Regions from separate parts of the Rothia sp. HMSC064F07 genome, predicted to be linked through region 3. Evidence: predicted binding sites of a transcription regulator. Region 3 holds the regulator's gene; each other region holds the start of a gene.
What was found. Region 3 encodes LexA, which represses DNA repair genes until DNA is damaged. Its sites were predicted from a motif close to TCGAACANNTGTTCGA; they were not measured.
Positions count from the first base shown of each region.

Region 1 (5,618 bases), on a different contig from region 3:
GAAGGCGGCCCGGCGGCTGACGACGACCGTTACATTGAGATTTGGAACCTTGTGTTCATGCAGTACCAGCGTGGCGAGGGCATCGGCAAGGATGACTTCGAGATTCTGGGTGATTTGCCGAAGAAGAACATCGATACCGGTCTGGGCGTTGAGCGTCTTGCCATGTTGCTGCAGGGTGTTGAGAACTTCTACGAGACCGACCAGGTTCGCCCCGTTCTGGACGCTGCTTCTAAGCTGTCCGGTAAGAAGTACCACGGCTCCGAGTCCGCTGAGGACGAGGGCTACGAGGATGACGTGCGTATGCGCGTGGTGGCTGACCACATCCGTTCCTCGCTGATGCTGATTGCTGATGGCGTGACCCCCTCCAACGAGGGTCGCGGCTACATTCTGCGCCGTCTGATGCGCCGTGCGATTCGTGCGATGCGTCTGCTGGGCGTTACTGAGCCCTGCCTGCCCGTACTGTTCCCGGCTTCGCGTGATGCGATGAAGGGTGCGTTCCCGTATGTTGCTGACGACTTCGAGCGTATTTCGCGCATTGCGTACGCTGAGGAGAAGGCGTTCCTGCACACCATTGAGACCGGTACTGAGCGTCTGGAAGAGGCTGTTGCTGCCGCTAAGAAGGACGGCTCCAACGCTGTTTCTGGTGCTGAGGCGTTTGCTCTGCACGACACCTACGGCTTCCCGATTGACCTGACCCTGGAGATGGCTGCTGAGGCTGGCGTGAAGGTGGATGAGAAGTCCTTCCGCGAGCTGATGGCTGAGCAGCGTCACCGTGCGCAGGCTGACGCTAAGGCGAAGAAGGGTGCGTTCGCTGACCTGTCCGAGCTGCGTAAGCTTGTGGACGAGCGCGGCTCCATCTTCACCGGTTACACCGAGCTGCGTACTGAGACTAAGCTGCGTGCAATCCTGGTGGACGGCGTTTCGGTTCCCGCCGCTAAGGCTGGCGACAAGATTGAGGTTGTTCTGGACGAGACCCCGTTCTACGCGGAGGCTGGTGGCCAGGCAGCTGATACCGGTGTCATTACCGGCAACGGCTTCATCATTGACGTTCAGGACGTTCAGCAGCCCGTGAAGGGCCTGAGCGTTCACCGCGCCGTTGTGCGTGAGGGTGAGGTTCACACCGGTGCCGATGTTGTGGCACAGGTTGATGTTCAGCGCCGCCGCGACGGTGAGAAGGCACACTCCGGTACCCACATCATTCACGCTGCCCTGCACCAGGTGCTCGGCAACGAGGCTACTCAGCGTGGCTCTTTCAACAAGGAAGGCTACCTGCGCTTCGACTTCGCGTGGGGCGAGGGCCTGTCCGAGTCCGCTAAGCGTGAGGTTGAAGAGGTTGCTAACCTCGCGATCCGCGATAACCACGAGGTGATTACTCGTGAGATGCCGCTGGCTGAGGCTAAGGCTCTGGGCGCTATGAGCCTCTTCGGCGAGAAGTACGGCGACGTGGTGCGTGTTGTTGAGATCGGCGGCGAGTTCTCCCGCGAGCTGTGCGGTGGTACCCACGTTGGTTCGTCCGCTGAGATTGGTTCGCTGACCCTGCTGACCGAGGGCTCTGTTGGCTCCGGTAACCGCCGTGTTGAGGCTCTGGTGGGTCTGGATTCCTTCAACCACCTGGCTGCTGAGCGTACCCTGGTGAACCAGCTGACCGGCCTGATGAAGGTTCAGTCTTCCGCTGATCTGCCGGAGAAGATTAACCAGACTCTGGCTAAGCTGAAGGCGGCTGAGAAGGAACTGGCTCAGCTGCGCCGCGAGAAGCTGCAGGCTGAGGCTGGCAAGCTGCTGGAGAACGCACAGACCATCGGTTCTGTTCGCGTTCTGGCGCATGACGCTGGCGAACTGGACGCTAACGGCGTTCGTGACCTGGCTCTGGATCTGCGTTCGCGCTTCGGCTCCGAGGCTGCTGTTGTCGCCGTGGTGGGTGTGGCTAATGGCCGCCCCGTCGTCCTGGTGGCAACCAACGAGGGTGCTCGTGAGGCTGGCGTGAAGGCTGGCGCTCTGGTCCGCGTTGCTGCCGGTGTTCTCGGCGGTGGTGGCGGCGGTAAGGACGACGTCGCTCAGGGTGGTGGCCAGGACGCATCCAAGATTGGTGCTGCACTGGACGCTGTCCGCGACGCTATCGCACAGGCTCAGGCCTAAACATGGCAGAATTCCAGCGCGGAGTGCGGATGGGTGTCGATGTGGGTAATGCCCGCGTCGGCACCGCCCTCAGCGACCCCGACGGCATTCTCGCCACCCCGCTCAAGACGCTGCGTCGCGACGCGAAGAAGAACTCTGACCGCCGCGTTCTGCGTAAGCTGATTGAGGTGAACGAGGTGGTGGAGGTTTTCGTCGGGCTTCCGAAGACCATGCGTGGTGGGGATTCTCCCTCCACGGAAATGGCTCGGGAGTACGCTCAGGCTCTGCGCTCCGAGCTGGATGCCGAAGAGAAAACACACATTAACATTTGGCTGGTGGATGAGCGACTCACCACCGTGAGCGCTCACCGTGCACTGCACGAGGCTGGGGTTTCCAGCCGAGATTTCAAGACTATGGTTGACCAGGTGGCGGCTGTGAACATTTTGCAGTACAGCCTGGATGCCCTCAAGGCGGGGCAGTCCGTAGCCGGGTACAAGGTGAGCGATCCGGCCCACGAAGAAAACCGACCGTCCGAGTCAGAAGGGACCACGGTCGGTGCCGTCAACGAAACGGAGAACCTTCAGTGACCGAACAGAATAAACAGCCCGAAGAGAGCGGGCTCGACCTCTTTAGGCCGACAGCCGAGGATGAACGTAAGGGCATCACCGGCATCACGATGGAACAGGAAATCGTGTCGGTGGCTACGTTGCGTGCGCGTAAGCGCCGCCGCCGCGCCATCATGCTGAGCGCAATTTCCCTGTTTGTCGTGGCTCTGGTCATCATTTCGGGTGCCCTGATTACTCGCTACGACCCGTTCAAGACTCGTGACTACTCGGGTGGCGGCAATGGTACGACCGTGACCTTCACGATTCGTTCCGGCCAGTCCACCGCGCAGGTGGCGCAGGAGCTTGAGGCGGCGGGCGTTATTGCTGATGCTGATAAGTTCATTGAGGTGTACACCAAGGAGAGCAAGGGTAAGTACTTGCAGCCTGGCACCTATGAACTGCAGCAGCACATGAGCAGCTCGAGCGCGATTACGACCATTATTGATGCGAACAGCAACGTACTGTACCTGGCGATTCCGCAGGGTAAGCGCGTGAGCGAGACCATCGATCTGATTGTTTCTGGCTCCGATGGTGCGTTCACCCGTAAGCAGGTTGAGGACGCGGTCAGCAACTACACCCAGTACGGTGTGCCGAGCAACTTCCCCTCGATTGAGGGTTGGCTGCACCCGGGTGAGTACCGCTTCCCGAAGGGCACCGACATCAAGAAGGTCATCCAGACCATGGTTGATAAGACCAAGGCTGACCTGAAGGAAGCCGGCGTGAGCGGCGACCAGAAGATCTTTGAGGTTCTGACCATCGCCTCCATCGTGGAGCTTGAGGCTCAGCCGAAGGACTACGTGGCGGTTGCAGGCATCATTGAGAACCGCCTGAACAACCCCGATGGTGAGACCTCCGGCCTGATTCAGTCGGATGCGACCGTGACCTACGGTCTGGGTGTCCGTTCGTACCACCTGACTGAAGAGCAGAAGGCCGATAAGAGCAATAAGTACAACACTTATGCGAATAAGGGTCTTCCGAAGGGTCCGATTGGTTCCCCGCAGCTGGCTTCGATTAAGGCTGCTGCGGCTCCTGAGAAGAACCCGTACTACTACTGGGTGACTGTGGACCTGGACTCCGGTGAGACTAAGTACTCCCGCACGTACGCTGAGCACCAGCGTTACGTTGAAGAGTACAACCAGTGGTGTTCTAAGCACCCGAACCGCTGTAGCTAAGTTGTAGCTCATTGGTTTAGCTGGTAGCTACGATTTGGTAGCTTTGGACTGAAGGTTCCTTGCTGAGGCGGGTACCGCCTCCACGAGAGTGGGGGAGGTGCCCGCCTTTGCTGTACCCGAATATTGGTTTGTCCCTTAAAATGGGTAGAGTGCGCCTATGACCGCGGGTTCGTGGCGTGCGTGTCCGCAAGCCCCAAGCGTTGAGAGCGAAAGAGTATCTATCGATGAAGACTGAACCGTACCGTGAGGCCCCGTATCTTCGCCGCGCCTACGTGCTGGGGCACCCGATTGCGCATTCGCTGTCGCCTGCACTGCATCGTGCCGCGTATGACTTTTTGGGTGAGCAGAATTTGGGTTATAATCGCCGCGATACTCTGCCCGATGATTTGCCGGCGATTATGCACGGTGTGCGCCACCCGGACGGTACGGAGGACGCCCCGTATATTGCGGGTCTGTCGGTGACGATGCCGTTGAAGACCGCCGTCATCAAGTATTGCGATGAGCTGAGTGAGACTGCCCGCGTGACCGGTGCGGTGAACACGGTGTATCCGCGCGGTGAGAAGGTGCTGGGTGATAACACGGATGTGATCGGCATTGTGAACGCGCTGCGCCACGCCGGTTTGGAGCCGCAGCCGCTCAAGGATTCTGCCGCGATTGTGGGTGGGGGAGCGACCGCTATTTCCGCCCTGACCGCTCTGCATCAGCTGGGGTATTCCCGTGTGAGCGTGTACGCCCGTTCCCTGCATAAGCTCGGTAGCGTGCAGGAGGCGGCGGACCGCCTGGGCGTTCAGCTGGAACAGGTTTCTCTGGCTGATTTGCCGCAGAACCTTGCGGAGCGCGGCCATCACCCGGTGATTTCTACTCTTCCTGCCCATGCGGCGGACGAGTGGGCGAGCCAGCTGAGCGGGCTGAAGGGCGCCTCCGCAACGCACCGGCGGGTACTGCTCGATGTTGCGTATAACCCGTGGCCTTCGGTGCTGGCGAGCGCTTGGGAGGCTAACGGCGGCACGGTGGTTTCTGGTCTGGAGATGCTGCTGTATCAGGCGGTGGAGCAGGTGCTGCTGTTCACCGACTGCACCCTGTCTGAGGGTGAGCTGCTGGGCTTGGTGAATGCGATGTGCGCGGCGGTTGATCTTGCGCCTCGTGCTTCCGTTTCGTGAAAAAAGCGTGCTTTCACTCGCTCAGTAAACAGGCATTTTATACACTATTTATACACGTGAAGAATTATTATTCCTTCCTCCTGCGCTGCGGTGCGGGTGCGATGAAAAGAGGTTAACCTATGGCCCTGCGTTGGCTCACTGCCGGAGAATCCCACGGCGAGGCGCTCGTCGGCATTATTGAGGGCGTACCCGCCGGTGTGGAACTCACCAGCGACATGGTGCGTGACGCCCTGGCTCGTCGCCGCCTCGGCTACGGCCGCGGTGCCCGCATGAAGTTCGAGGAGGACCGCGTGCGCATCCTGGGCGGTGTGCGTCACGGCCTGACTCAGGGCGGCCCGGTCGCGATTGAGATTGCGAACACCGAGTGGCCCAAGTGGACTGACGTGATGAGCTCCGACCCGGTGGATCCGAAGCTGATTGAGGGTCGTGCGCGTAATGCTGCGCTGACCCGTCCGCGCCCCGGTCACGCCGATTTTGCGGGTATGCAGAAGTACAACTTCTCTGAGGCTCGCCCGGTGCTGGAGCGCGCCTCCGCACGTGAGACTGCGACCCGCGTGGCTCTTGGC
Region 1 is NZ_KV831926.1:1,120,969-1,126,586, forward strand. It holds gene alaS (alanine--tRNA ligase) at 1-2,136, shown strand, start outside; gene ruvX (Holliday junction resolvase RuvX) at 2,139-2,702, shown strand; gene mltG (endolytic transglycosylase MltG) at 2,699-3,892, shown strand; gene HMPREF2712_RS06925 (shikimate dehydrogenase) at 4,117-5,052, shown strand; gene aroC (chorismate synthase) at 5,172-5,618, shown strand, end outside.
Region 1: a site for LexA is predicted at 4,009-4,024, ahead of HMPREF2712_RS06925 (shikimate dehydrogenase). Genes of this name have one in related genera too.

Region 2 (5,618 bases), on a different contig from region 3:
TCCTGGTGAATACTGCCGCGTGGCGGAATGTGCTGGTGGAGCCGGCGCAGGAGTTCACGCGGGTGAGGGTGCAGGGTTCTCTGTTCTAAGCGGGCTTGCTCTTCTAAGCGGGCTCGCTGTTCTAATACCCCCGGCGCTTCGCCCTAGCCGGAGCCCCGCACCAAACCCCACCCCGCACCAAAACCCCAGTAACCCCGCCCCGTCCGGCATGAGCGAACGAGCCCGGCGGGCCATTCAGCCGCTGGCGTGCGTGTACTAAAATGGTAAGCATGTCCAAACCCCTCATTCGTCTTCTCGGCCAGGGCGTACGCGCCGCGACTAAGCTTCGCGGCGGCGGCTCCGCCTTCCCCGGCCTTGTCATGGAAAAATTGCACCCCGACTTCGTCGCTGAAGAGCTCGCGAAGCTGCCCTACGGCGTGGTTGTTGTCTCCGGCACGAACGGTAAGACCACCACCACGAAGATGGCTGTGCAGCTGCTTGAAGCTCAGGGTCTGAAGGTTTTCACTAACCGCACCGGTTCGAACTTTGTGCGCGGTGTCGCCGCGGCACTGCTGGGCGAGATGACCCTCGGCGGCAAGCTTGACGCTGATATTGCTGTGCTTGAGCTGGACGAGGCGCACGCTGTGCACTTCGTCAAGGCCGTCAAGCCCGATTACGCTCTGCTGTTGAACGTTCTGCGTGACCAGCTGGACCGCTTCGGTGAGATTGACACGACCCGCCGCATGCTGGCGACCGTCGCCTCCGCAACGACCGGTACCGTGGTGCTCAACCGTGAGGACCCGCGCATCCGCTCCCTCGCTGAGAACGTGCAGCCGGGCGTGACCGTCAAGTACTACGGCCTGGATGAGTCCCTGCGCTCGTACTTCCCTTCGGATGATGAGATGCGCGGCGGCACCGTCGCGAAGGCGACCCTGCCCGAGGCAGACGTCACTCTGACCGCGTTCTCCGGCACCTCCGCAACCTTCGACCTGGCGGGTGTGGAGCAAGTCGGCGAGATTAACCTCTACGGCATTTACAACATCTTCAACGCGGCTGGCGCTATGGCGCTGACCCGCGCCGTCATGGGTGAGAAGCTCAACGAAGATAAGCTCATCGCCGAGCTGGCGAAGATTACCCCCGCCTTCGGTCGCGGTGAGACTCTGAACGTGAACGGCCGCCCGCTGCAGTTGCTGCTGGTGAAGAACCCGAGCGGTTTCCGCCTGTCCCTGGCGAGCGCGAACGCTGACGACTACGCCACCATGATCACGATTAACGATCAGTACGCTGACGGTCGTGACGTGTCCTGGCTGTGGGATGTTGACTTCGACAGCTTGAAGAAGACCGGCGTGCAGATGGTTTCGGGTGTGCGCGCCTGGGATATGGCGCTGCGCCTGGAGCATGACGGCGTGAAGGTTGACGAGGTCAACGAGAACCTCGCCGATGCGCTCAAGGGCTTCATTGCCTCCAGCGGTAACGCGCCCATGCGTATTTTCTGCACCTACACCGCAATGCTGGCTCTGCGTGAAGAGCTCGCAAAGATCACTGACGTTGAGAGGGTCTCCTAATGACGGCAACTCACACTTTTGAGGGCACCCCCGCCTCCGGCCCCAATAACGGTAAGACTCTGCGTATTCTGCAGCTGTATCCGCTCGACATGAACATTTACGGCGACTGGGGTAACACTCTGGCGTTGGCTCGTCGCGCGCAGGCGCACGGCTTTGACGTGCAGATTCTGGACCACAACCCCGGTCAGCCTTTCCCAGAAGATGTTGACATCATTCTGGGTGGCGGCGGCCAGGACTCCGGTCAGTCCGTGATTCAGGATGACCTGCACGCTAACGGTGACACGCTGCGCTCGCTGGCTGAGGCTGGCGTACCGATGCTCGTCATTTGTGGCCTGTACCAGCTGTTCGGCAAGGAATTCCGCACCCGTGAGGGTGAGGTGCTGAAGGGTATCGGCATTTTTGATGCGCATACGGTCGGCGGCGATGACCGCCTGATTGGCAACATTGTTGAGGAGTCTGAGGAGTTCGGCACCGTGATTGGTTTTGAGAACCACTCGGGCCTGACCTACCTGGGCCCCGGCTGCACCCCGCTGGCGACCGTCACCAAGGGTGAGGGCAACAACGTGACCGATGCGTATGAGGGTGCGCGCGTGCACAATGTGATTGGCACCTACCTGCACGGTTCGCTGCTGCCGAAGAACCCGAAGATTTCGGACTACCTGATTGAACAGGCGGCTAAGCGTAAGTTTGGCAAGTTCACGCCGAACACGATTAACGACTCGCTGGTGGAGAAGGCACGCGCTTCGGCTGCGTCTCGCCCCCGCTAGCCTATTCCTGGTGGTGGCGTGCACTTTCTGAGGTGGTGTGCGCCTCCGCTACGGTATAGTTATGTGAGTACAGTACGGTGCGTGGGACGTTTCGCCGTGCCCGCACGGAGGTTTTGACTAAGGGAGATACGAATGTCCGGTCACTCTAAATGGGCGACTACTAAGCACAAGAAGGCTGCTATCGACGCTAAGCGCGCGAAGGCTTTCGCGAAGTTCATTAAGGCAATTGAAGTTGCGGCACGTATGGGCGGCGCTGATATTGCTGGTAACCCCGCTCTTGACCTGGCTGTGTCGAAGGCGAAGAAGAACTCCGTTCCTAACGACAACATTGACCGCGCAATCAAGCGTGGCGCTGGCCTGACCGGTGAGACCATTGACTACACCGAAATCATGTACGAAGCACGCGGCCCGCAGGGTACCGCTCTGTACATTGAGTGTCTGACCGATAACCGTAACCGTGCAGCGTCTGAGGTTCGCCTGGCTGTGACCCGTAACGGCGGCACCATGGCTGACCAGGGTTCGGTTGCGTTCCTGTTCGAGCGTAAGGGCGTTGCTGAGGTCACCAAGACTGACGGTCTGACCGAGGACGACGTTCTGATGGCTGTTCTGGATGCAGGTGCCGAAGAGGTTCTGGACGAGGGCGACGTGTTCACCGTTGTTTCCGCACCGACCGATCTGCCCGAGATCCGTAAGGCACTGGACGAGGCTGGCCTGGAGTACAACAACGACGACCCGGTCTTCCGCCCGACCATGCAGGTTGACCTGGACGCTGAGGGTGCTAAGAAGTTCATGAAGCTGGCAGACGCTATTGAAGAGCTCGACGACGTTCAGAACGTCTACTCGAACGCTAATGTTTCTGCTGAGGTCATGGCAGAGCTGGAAGCTGAGTAATCACTCGGATTCTGATATCTGATGCTTGAAGAAGCCGCTCCTTTAACCGAGCCGCCGTAGGGTGGCTGGTTGGGGGAGTGGCTTCTTAGCGTCTGGGGCTATTTTTGGGAGGCGCTGGGTACTTTTGGTGGTGCGCGCGTGACTGTTCACGTGGTGATTGTTTACGCGGTGACCGTGTTCGTGGCACGCCCCGGTACCGGGTGCTAGGATTCTGAAGGGCTAGAATCTAGAGATTCTATAGGGAGTTTGTCGAAAGGGGAGATGATGGCCGCCGCTCAACCTGCCGCACGCGATAGCATGCGCGAGAACCGTACCGCCGCCGCCGTGGAGCGTGTGCCGGGTGCAACCCGCATCATGGGTGTTGACCCGGGTCTGACCCGCTGCGGCTTCTCCATGCTCGATATGACCGCCGACCGTAAGGCGCACTTCGTGAACGTGGGTGTTGCCGGCACGATCCCGGCGGAGTCCCTGGACCAGCGTATTCTCTGGATTTTCAACGCCGCCTCCCACTGGCTCGACACCTACAAGCCGGATGCCCTGGCGATTGAGCGTATCTTCGCTCAGGAGCAGGTGAACACGGTGATTGGTACGGCACACGCTTCAGGCGCGGTGATTTCTGCTGCGGCAATGCGCGGCGTGCCGGTGTTCTTCCATACCCCCTCGGAGGTGAAGGCGGCGGTGACCGGTAGCGGCCGCGCCGATAAGGCGTCCGTGGGTCGTATGGTGACCCGCATTTTGGGGCTGGATTCCATGCCGAAGCCCGCCGATGCTGCCGATGCCCTGGCGATTGCGATCTGTCACGGCTGGCGTGGCGGCGGTATTGGTTCGGGTATCAACATGGCGGCCCAGACGCAGACTCACCAGGGTTCACGCCCGGCGCAGGCTCGCCGTGGCGGGTCGTTGACTCCGGCGCAGCGTGCCTGGATGGAGGCGGAGGCGCGTGCTCGCCGCTAGAGGCGCATTCGTGGGCTTGTGTGCCGTCTCCTGTTGGCTCGCATGTATTCGCTAAGAAGTTCGAATATATGCTTGATTTCAGAAGAAATATTCTAATATACTTGTAGTGTCTCCCCGTTGAACTGGGGGAGTGCGTTCTGTGGGTGCCGGAGTTCCCGGGGCCCTCACACTGCCGCGAGCCTCAATCTGTGGGCGCGGTGTTGAAAGGTGGAGAGAAATGATTGCATCCCTGACCGGTCGTGTGGCTCAGGTGGGCCTTGATCATGCGGTGATTAACGTGAACGGTTTCGGCATGCTTGTGTACGCTACCGCGCGTACTCTCTCCAAGCTACGCACCGGTGAGGAAGCTACCGTGCTGACCACCATGATTGTGCGTGAAGAGTCGATGACTCTGTACGGTTTTTCGGAGCCTGCCGAGCGTGAAGTGTTCGATATGATGCTTTCGGTTTCCGGTATTGGTCCGCGTATTGCGCTGGCGGTGTTGAGTGTTCACACTGCCGCTGAGGTGGAGCGCGCTGTGGCGACCGGTGACGATAAGGCATTCACGAAGGTTCCCGGTATCGGTCCGAAGGGTGCCCGCCGTATTGTGCTGGAGCTTGCCGGCAAGCTGATTCTCAGCGATGGTCAGACCGATGAGCTGCCGCTGAGCCAGGGCATTGTCTGGAAGCCGCAGGTGCTTGACGCTCTCACCTCTCTGGGCTGGAGCGAGAAGGACGCTTCCGCCGCTATTGACGCTTACGTGCAGCACAACCCTGCCGCAGAGACTGAGCCGGTGGGTGTGGCTCTGCGTGGTGTGCTCGCCTCCTTGGGTACTCAGAACACGGTGGGCCGCCACTAAGCGGTGCGCCCTGTTCGATGTATCCCACTCAAACTTTTGTGAAAGAAGAATTCTATGAGCCAGAATCCCTATGAGCCGCAGCCCGCGGCGTCCCTGGTTTCCGGCGGGTATTTTCCCGGTCAGGTGCCCGGCACTCAGGCGTCTTCAGCTCCCGCCCAGCGCCTGGTGGCGATGGAAGAAGAGCCTGAAGAGAAGATGATTGAGGCGGCACTGCGCCCTAAGTCCCTGGATGACTTTGTGGGTCAGCGCCGTGTGCGTCAGCAGCTGTCCCTGGTGCTGGAGGCTTCGAAGATGCGTGGCCGTAGCGCCGACCATGTGCTGCTGTCGGGCCCTCCCGGTCTGGGTAAGACCACTCTCGCAATGATTATTGCGGCAGAGATGGAGGCGCCGCTGCGCATTACCTCCGGCCCGGCGATTCAGCATTCGGGTGATTTGGCGGCGATTCTGTCTTCGCTGACCCCCGGTGAGGTGTTGTTCCTGGATGAGATTCACCGTATGAGCCGCCCGGCTGAGGAAATGCTCTACATGGCGATGGAAGATTTCCGTGTGGACATTGTGGTCGGTAAGGGTGCGGGTGCGACCTCCATTCCGCTGGAGCTGCCACAGTTCACCCTCGTGGGTGCG
Region 2 is NZ_KV831926.1:1,084,605-1,090,222, forward strand. It holds gene HMPREF2712_RS06775 (hypothetical protein) at 1-89, shown strand, start outside; gene HMPREF2712_RS06780 (Mur ligase family protein) at 261-1,544, shown strand; gene HMPREF2712_RS06785 (type 1 glutamine amidotransferase) at 1,544-2,311, shown strand; gene HMPREF2712_RS06790 (YebC/PmpR family DNA-binding transcriptional regulator) at 2,444-3,202, shown strand; gene ruvC (crossover junction endodeoxyribonuclease RuvC) at 3,500-4,156, shown strand; gene ruvA (Holliday junction branch migration protein RuvA) at 4,374-4,994, shown strand; gene ruvB (Holliday junction branch migration DNA helicase RuvB) at 5,166-5,618, shown strand, end outside.
Region 2: a site for LexA is predicted at 4,217-4,232, ahead of ruvA (Holliday junction branch migration protein RuvA). Genes of this name have one in related genera too.

Region 3 (5,618 bases):
CGCGGAAGAAGAAACCCCCGTACACGGCCACACCGAACTCACCGAAGAGCAGGTCGAAGCCGTCAACGAACAGCTGCGCGACATCGCAGACGTACCCGCCATCGAAATCATCAGCTCCGCAGCCATCCACATGATGAGCGCCGCAGCCGTCAAGTGCGGCCTAGTAGCAGACGAAAACGCCGACGACCTCAAGGACCTCGACGAAGCACGCAAGCTCATCACCGCACTGGCAGGCCTCGTCACCGCCGCAGCACCCGAAATCGGCTCCCAGCACGCAGCACCCCTGCGCGACGGCCTGCGCACCCTGCAGCTCGCATTCCGCGAAGCATCCCCCTTCCCGGACGAACCCGGCAAGGGCCCCGGCGAAAAGCTCACCGGCCCGGTGTACTAAACCAGCACGTGTACTAAACCAGAATGCACGCTAAACCAGCTGGTCCACTAAGCCGCCCCTGGTTTATGTCATCACGAAGCCCCGCCTCCCTCGTACTGAGGAAGACGGGGCTTCGTCACATATAAAGCCTGTGCGAGCCTGTGCGGATAAGAAATCTACGCGGGCTAGATAAGCGGACTAGCGCGAACCGGTAGCTTTAGCGGGAACCAGCAACCTCAAGAGCCTGCTCAAAACTAAAGTTGCCCACATACAGCGCCTTACCAAGCACCACGCCCTCCAAACCATGAGGCACCATAGAACGAAGCTTCTCAAGATCAGCCAGCGACGCCACACCACCGGACGCCACCACCCGGCAGGCAGTCTGAGCCAGCACCTCATCCAGCAGCTCCGCACCGGGACCCGCCAGGGAACCGTCCTTGCTCACATCCGTGACGATATAGCGGCGCACACCCGCGCTCTCCAGCCACGCCAGCGCCTCCGCCAAATCAGGGCCCGACCAGTCGGTACCGCGAGCCACCGTCACCCAGCCCCGCTCAGGGTTATAGCGGGCATCGAGGCCAAGAGCCAGAAGATCAGAATCGGCGTAACGAGCCAGAGTGCCTTCAAGCCAGGAAGAATCCGCTAGAGCCGCGCTGGTCACGTTCACGCGATCCGGGTTCAGGCTCAGGGCGCGCTCCAGACTCTCAGCATTACGCACACCGCCGCTGACCTGAATACGAACCGGAGCGGAGCCGCGGGCATTCTCGGCACGGACGGCGGCAATCACCTCAGCCAGAACCTCAGTATTCGTGCCGCGACCAAATGCCAAATCAAGGTCAACCAGGTGAATCCAGCGAGCACCAGACTTCACCCAGGTCAGAGCCGCCTCAACAGGGTCGAGGCGCTGCTCACCACCGGACAGGGTGCCACCCACCGGGCGCACCGCGTAACCTTCAGAAATATCAACAGCGGGCAGAAGTTCAAGAACGGGTGCAGACATTAGTTACCTCCCGCAGCAGTAGCGGAGTCGCCAGAAGACAGAGACTCAGAAGACAGGCGACCGGTCACCGCCAGGGACGCAACCCAGCGGCGCATAAAATCCGCCCCCAGCTCGCCAGAGCCCACCGGGCAGAACTGCACCGCCGTCAGCGGACCGTTCTCAACCGCCGCGATATAGGCGGGCTCGGTGACAGTCCAAGTCACTGCCGGAGGGGCAATATATTCAATGCTCTGATCAAAAGCCCACTCAAAAACGCCGTGCTCAGATTTGAAGTGAGCCTCGCCCTCAAGATCCTTGAGCAGCGCACTATCGGAGGAAGAACGCAGGGTAGAAACACCGGGCACCAAGTCGCGGGTAGAAAGCTCCACGCTCTCACCGGGCCACTCCCCCATACACTGCACCTGAACCTGCCCCATCTGCGGATGCTCCACCGTAACCGAATCGAAGAGGCAGCTCAGTGCCGCACCGGCAGCCAACACCGGACGACCGCCAGCAACACGGCGACCAATCACGCGCTCAGCGTCCTTAGCTTTCAGATCTTCATACGCCTCAAGAGAGCTCGCACCGCCAGTAACCACCATGCCGTCAGCCTCACGCAGCTGCTCTGGCACAGCGGTCACGATGACCTCCGCCCCCGCATCCTGAAGAAGCTTCACCAGGGCGCCACGAGTTCCGGGATCCCCTAAAACAGCAACCACAGGACGAGCGGTCTGAGCACTCTGTACAGATTCAGTTTCGACGGGTGTGGATTCAACGGGAACAGGCATCGGTGCGCTCCTATTTCATAGGCTCAAGAATTCGGCTCAAGCGCTCTAGCTTGAGAGATAGAGGATTCGGAGTCAAGACATCAACCTCATGCAGAAGCCAACCACACGCGGGTCCATGCTTAGCGCTGAGTCTGAGGAATTTCCAGACGCTGACCGGCATCAACAGAGGTGCTGGTCAACGAGTTCAACTCCATAATACGAACCACAGTATCACGGGTGTCACCTTGCGGATCCACCGCCTGAGCAATATCCCACAGGGTCTCACCGTGCTTGACCACAACGACGGTTCGACTCACCGAAGCGTTCTCCACGGAGGCAGAAGCCGCCGGACCAAAGAAGCTAATAGCGCCGAGCACAATCAGTGCCGCCAAGGTCAGCAGAGGCAGGCCCTTCAGGAAACCGCGTACAGTGCCAAGACGACGAATAGAACCGGGAACCGAGCGCAGAAGCTCGCCTCCCTTAGCCAGAAGAACACTCTTCGCTCCAGGCGCCTGAGCCACAGAAGATGTCTGAGCAGAAACGGCGGGGGTAGAAGCAGCAGAGGCAGAAACGGCGGGAGCGTGGGCGGGCTGAGCAACCTGCGCAGGACGGGGTGCATGAGCCGCACGAGAAGAGCGAACAGACTGCGAAGACGCAGGCACACGAGAACGCCCCTGCACGGTGCGGGCGGACACGGTGCTGGCGGACGCAGTGCGGGCGGGGTGAAGTACCACCAAACCTGCCGGAAGGTGTGCAGAAGTGCCACGAGAAGCAATAGGTGCTGCAGTAGTCATTGTGGTTCCTTTCTCTCAGCTCGCCCCGGGGTTACCCCGCGGGTCTAGCAATGCCGAGCGATACCCGCTCGGAGGTCCTAGTTGAGTGATAACTATGGAGTGGTGATTGTTAGGCGATAACTATTGGGTAGCTATTCTCTAGTTAGGTCAGAGCGTCGGATGCACCGGGCTGTGCTGGGTTACCCCGGAGCCCCATCCCCTGCGCTCTCTCTTCGCCAGATGCTCCCTAGAGCATCCGAGGTAGATCATGCGAAGAGAGGCAGAGGATTCGAATACATTCGAACACTCATTCACTTTCCTCTCCCGGAAGACCCCGGGTCGAATCTTCGAATATTTTTCGAACATCCACCCGCAAATCCTGAATTTCAGGAGAGATTCAAGAGTATATACGAACTCTTGTTCTAAAGTCTAGCAGAGATGTACTAAAAATTTCTTCGAGTTTCGAAGAAAAAATCTAGAATATTTGTTTGAGTTTTTCGGTGCAGTGTTCTACACTGGTGTCAAGAGACGTTCCACACGCTCCTGATGAGTCCTACTCACAGCAGGTTTCTGTACCCGTTACAGCTTGGTTCTGTATCGAATGCAGGTGCTGCTGGCTGAGTTTTATAGGGCGGAGGCGCATACTCGTTACCCGCGTATCGCTCCGGCACGGATAGAATTCCTCCACCCCCTGACGAGATAAGACCCATTTCGGCAGAACCAAAAAATTTTTAGGACACCATCAGAAAACGTGTGAAGCACCCATCCGTGCCCCGACCGGACTGTGTCTCAAACAGACTGCAGAGACCGGAATACAGAAATCGGGGCACAGACCGAAGGAAAAGAAATGGCAACAGCACCCCGTCCGGCGCTGACCGCGCGCCAGCAGAAGATTCTTGACGCGATCCGCACCGAGATTGAACAAAAGGGTTACCCGCCGTCCATGCGCCAGATTGGTGACATGGTGGGCCTTGCGTCCCTGTCCTCGGTCACTCACCAGCTCGGTCGCCTCGAGACCATGGGCTACATTCGCCGCGACCCCAAGCTCCCCCGCGCCATTGAGGTGCTGGATGAGAACGGCGTCGGCATGCACGGTAACTCCTCCTCGTCCCTGCCCGAGCTGCCGAACTTCGAAGTCGGCGATGAAGACCTCGTACCCGTTCCCCTGGTTGGACGAATTGCAGCGGGCGGTCCCATCACTGCCGAGCAGTCCGTGGAGGATGTGCTCGCTCTGCCCCGCCAGCTGGTCGGTAGCGGCAAGCTGTTCATGCTCAAGGTCAAGGGTGATTCCATGATTGACGCCGCAATCTGCGACGGCGACTGGGTGGTTGTCCGCGAGCAGCACACCGCAGACAACGGCGATATTGTTGCTGCGCTACTTGACGACGAGGCAACCGTGAAGGTGTTCCGTCAGGTCGACGGCCATACCTGGCTCATGCCGCGCAACTCCAACTACGAGCCGATTATGGGCGACCGCGCAACCGTCATGGGTAAGGTCGTCTCCGTGCTGCGCAGTCTCTAGACAGCACAGCCTCTAAAAGACATAGCCGCGAGGCTTTTAGCTCCATATAGAAATCACCCCGGTGATACGTGAATGTTCACGTATCACCGGGGTGATTTCTATATTTCCGAAGCGGATATCTCCAAAGCGAAAGAGGCGGCGTAGCCAGGGATGAATCTTGCCCGAGCTAACGCTCAATACTCGCCGAAAGACGAGCCAACGCGCCGGTCACCGCAGCCTTATTCTGCGTCGACCACATCGGCGGCATCGCCTTCATCAAGAAACCGCCGTAGCGTTTAGTCGCCACGCGAGAATCCAGCACAGCCACCACGCCGCGGTCAGACACCGAACGGATCAGGCGACCCGCGCCCTGCGCCATACGAATCGCCGCGTGGTGAGCAGAAACCGCCATAAAGCCGTTACCGCGATGACGGTTCACCGCCTCCGTACGAGCCTGCGCAATCGGGTCATCCGGGCGGGGGAACGGGATGCGGTCCATCACCACCAGGCGGCAAGAGTCACCGGGAACGTCCACGCCCTGCCACAGGCTCATCGTTCCGAACAGGCATGAGTCAACGTCCTCGCTGAACTCCTCCACCAGAGCCTTGAGCGAAGACTCACCCTGCAGAAGAATGTTCAGGTCGCTGTGCTCACGCATGTACTCGGCGGCACGCTCAGCGGCACGCTTCGAGGAGAACAGGCCCAGGGCACCGCCCTCCGACGCCTCGCACAGCTCACGCAGACGATCCAGCTGGCCCTCGTGCACACCGAATCCCGGAGGCTTCAAATCCCCGGCAACGTACATGATGCCCTGTTTGCGGTAGTCGAAAGGCGAACCTACGTCGATGCTCGTCCAGCGCGGCGCGCCCTCGCCCTGCAGTCCCAGGGCACCGGCGGCAACGTCGAAAGAGTCACCCACCGTCAGGGTCGCACTCGTCAAAATCACGGTGCGGTCAGCGAACAGGCCATCACGTAGCTGTAGGCCAACACTCAAGGGGGCGATGTTTAGGGTCGCCGGGTCGGTATCGGAAGCAGCCACATAGCGGCCATTCTCCCAACCGCCCTGACGAGAAATCCACAGCACGTCCTGCTCGCCCGAAGCCTCCAGAATGCGGCTACTCATATCGTGCACCTCAGAGACACGCGAGCGCGCCATCTGCAGGCCGGCGTCAACATCCTGACCGTCCGGCTTCGTATCGGACAGGGCGGTGCGGGCAGCATCATTGAC
Region 3 is NZ_KV831921.1:270,340-275,957, reverse strand. It holds gene HMPREF2712_RS01785 (DUF1844 domain-containing protein) at 1-391, shown strand, start outside; gene HMPREF2712_RS01780 (HisA/HisF-related TIM barrel protein) at 588-1,370, opposite strand; gene HMPREF2712_RS01775 (type 1 glutamine amidotransferase family protein) at 1,370-2,137, opposite strand; gene HMPREF2712_RS08890 (LysM peptidoglycan-binding domain-containing protein) at 2,257-2,910, opposite strand; gene lexA (transcriptional repressor LexA) at 3,737-4,411, shown strand; gene HMPREF2712_RS01760 (ATP-dependent DNA helicase) at 4,578-5,618, opposite strand, start outside.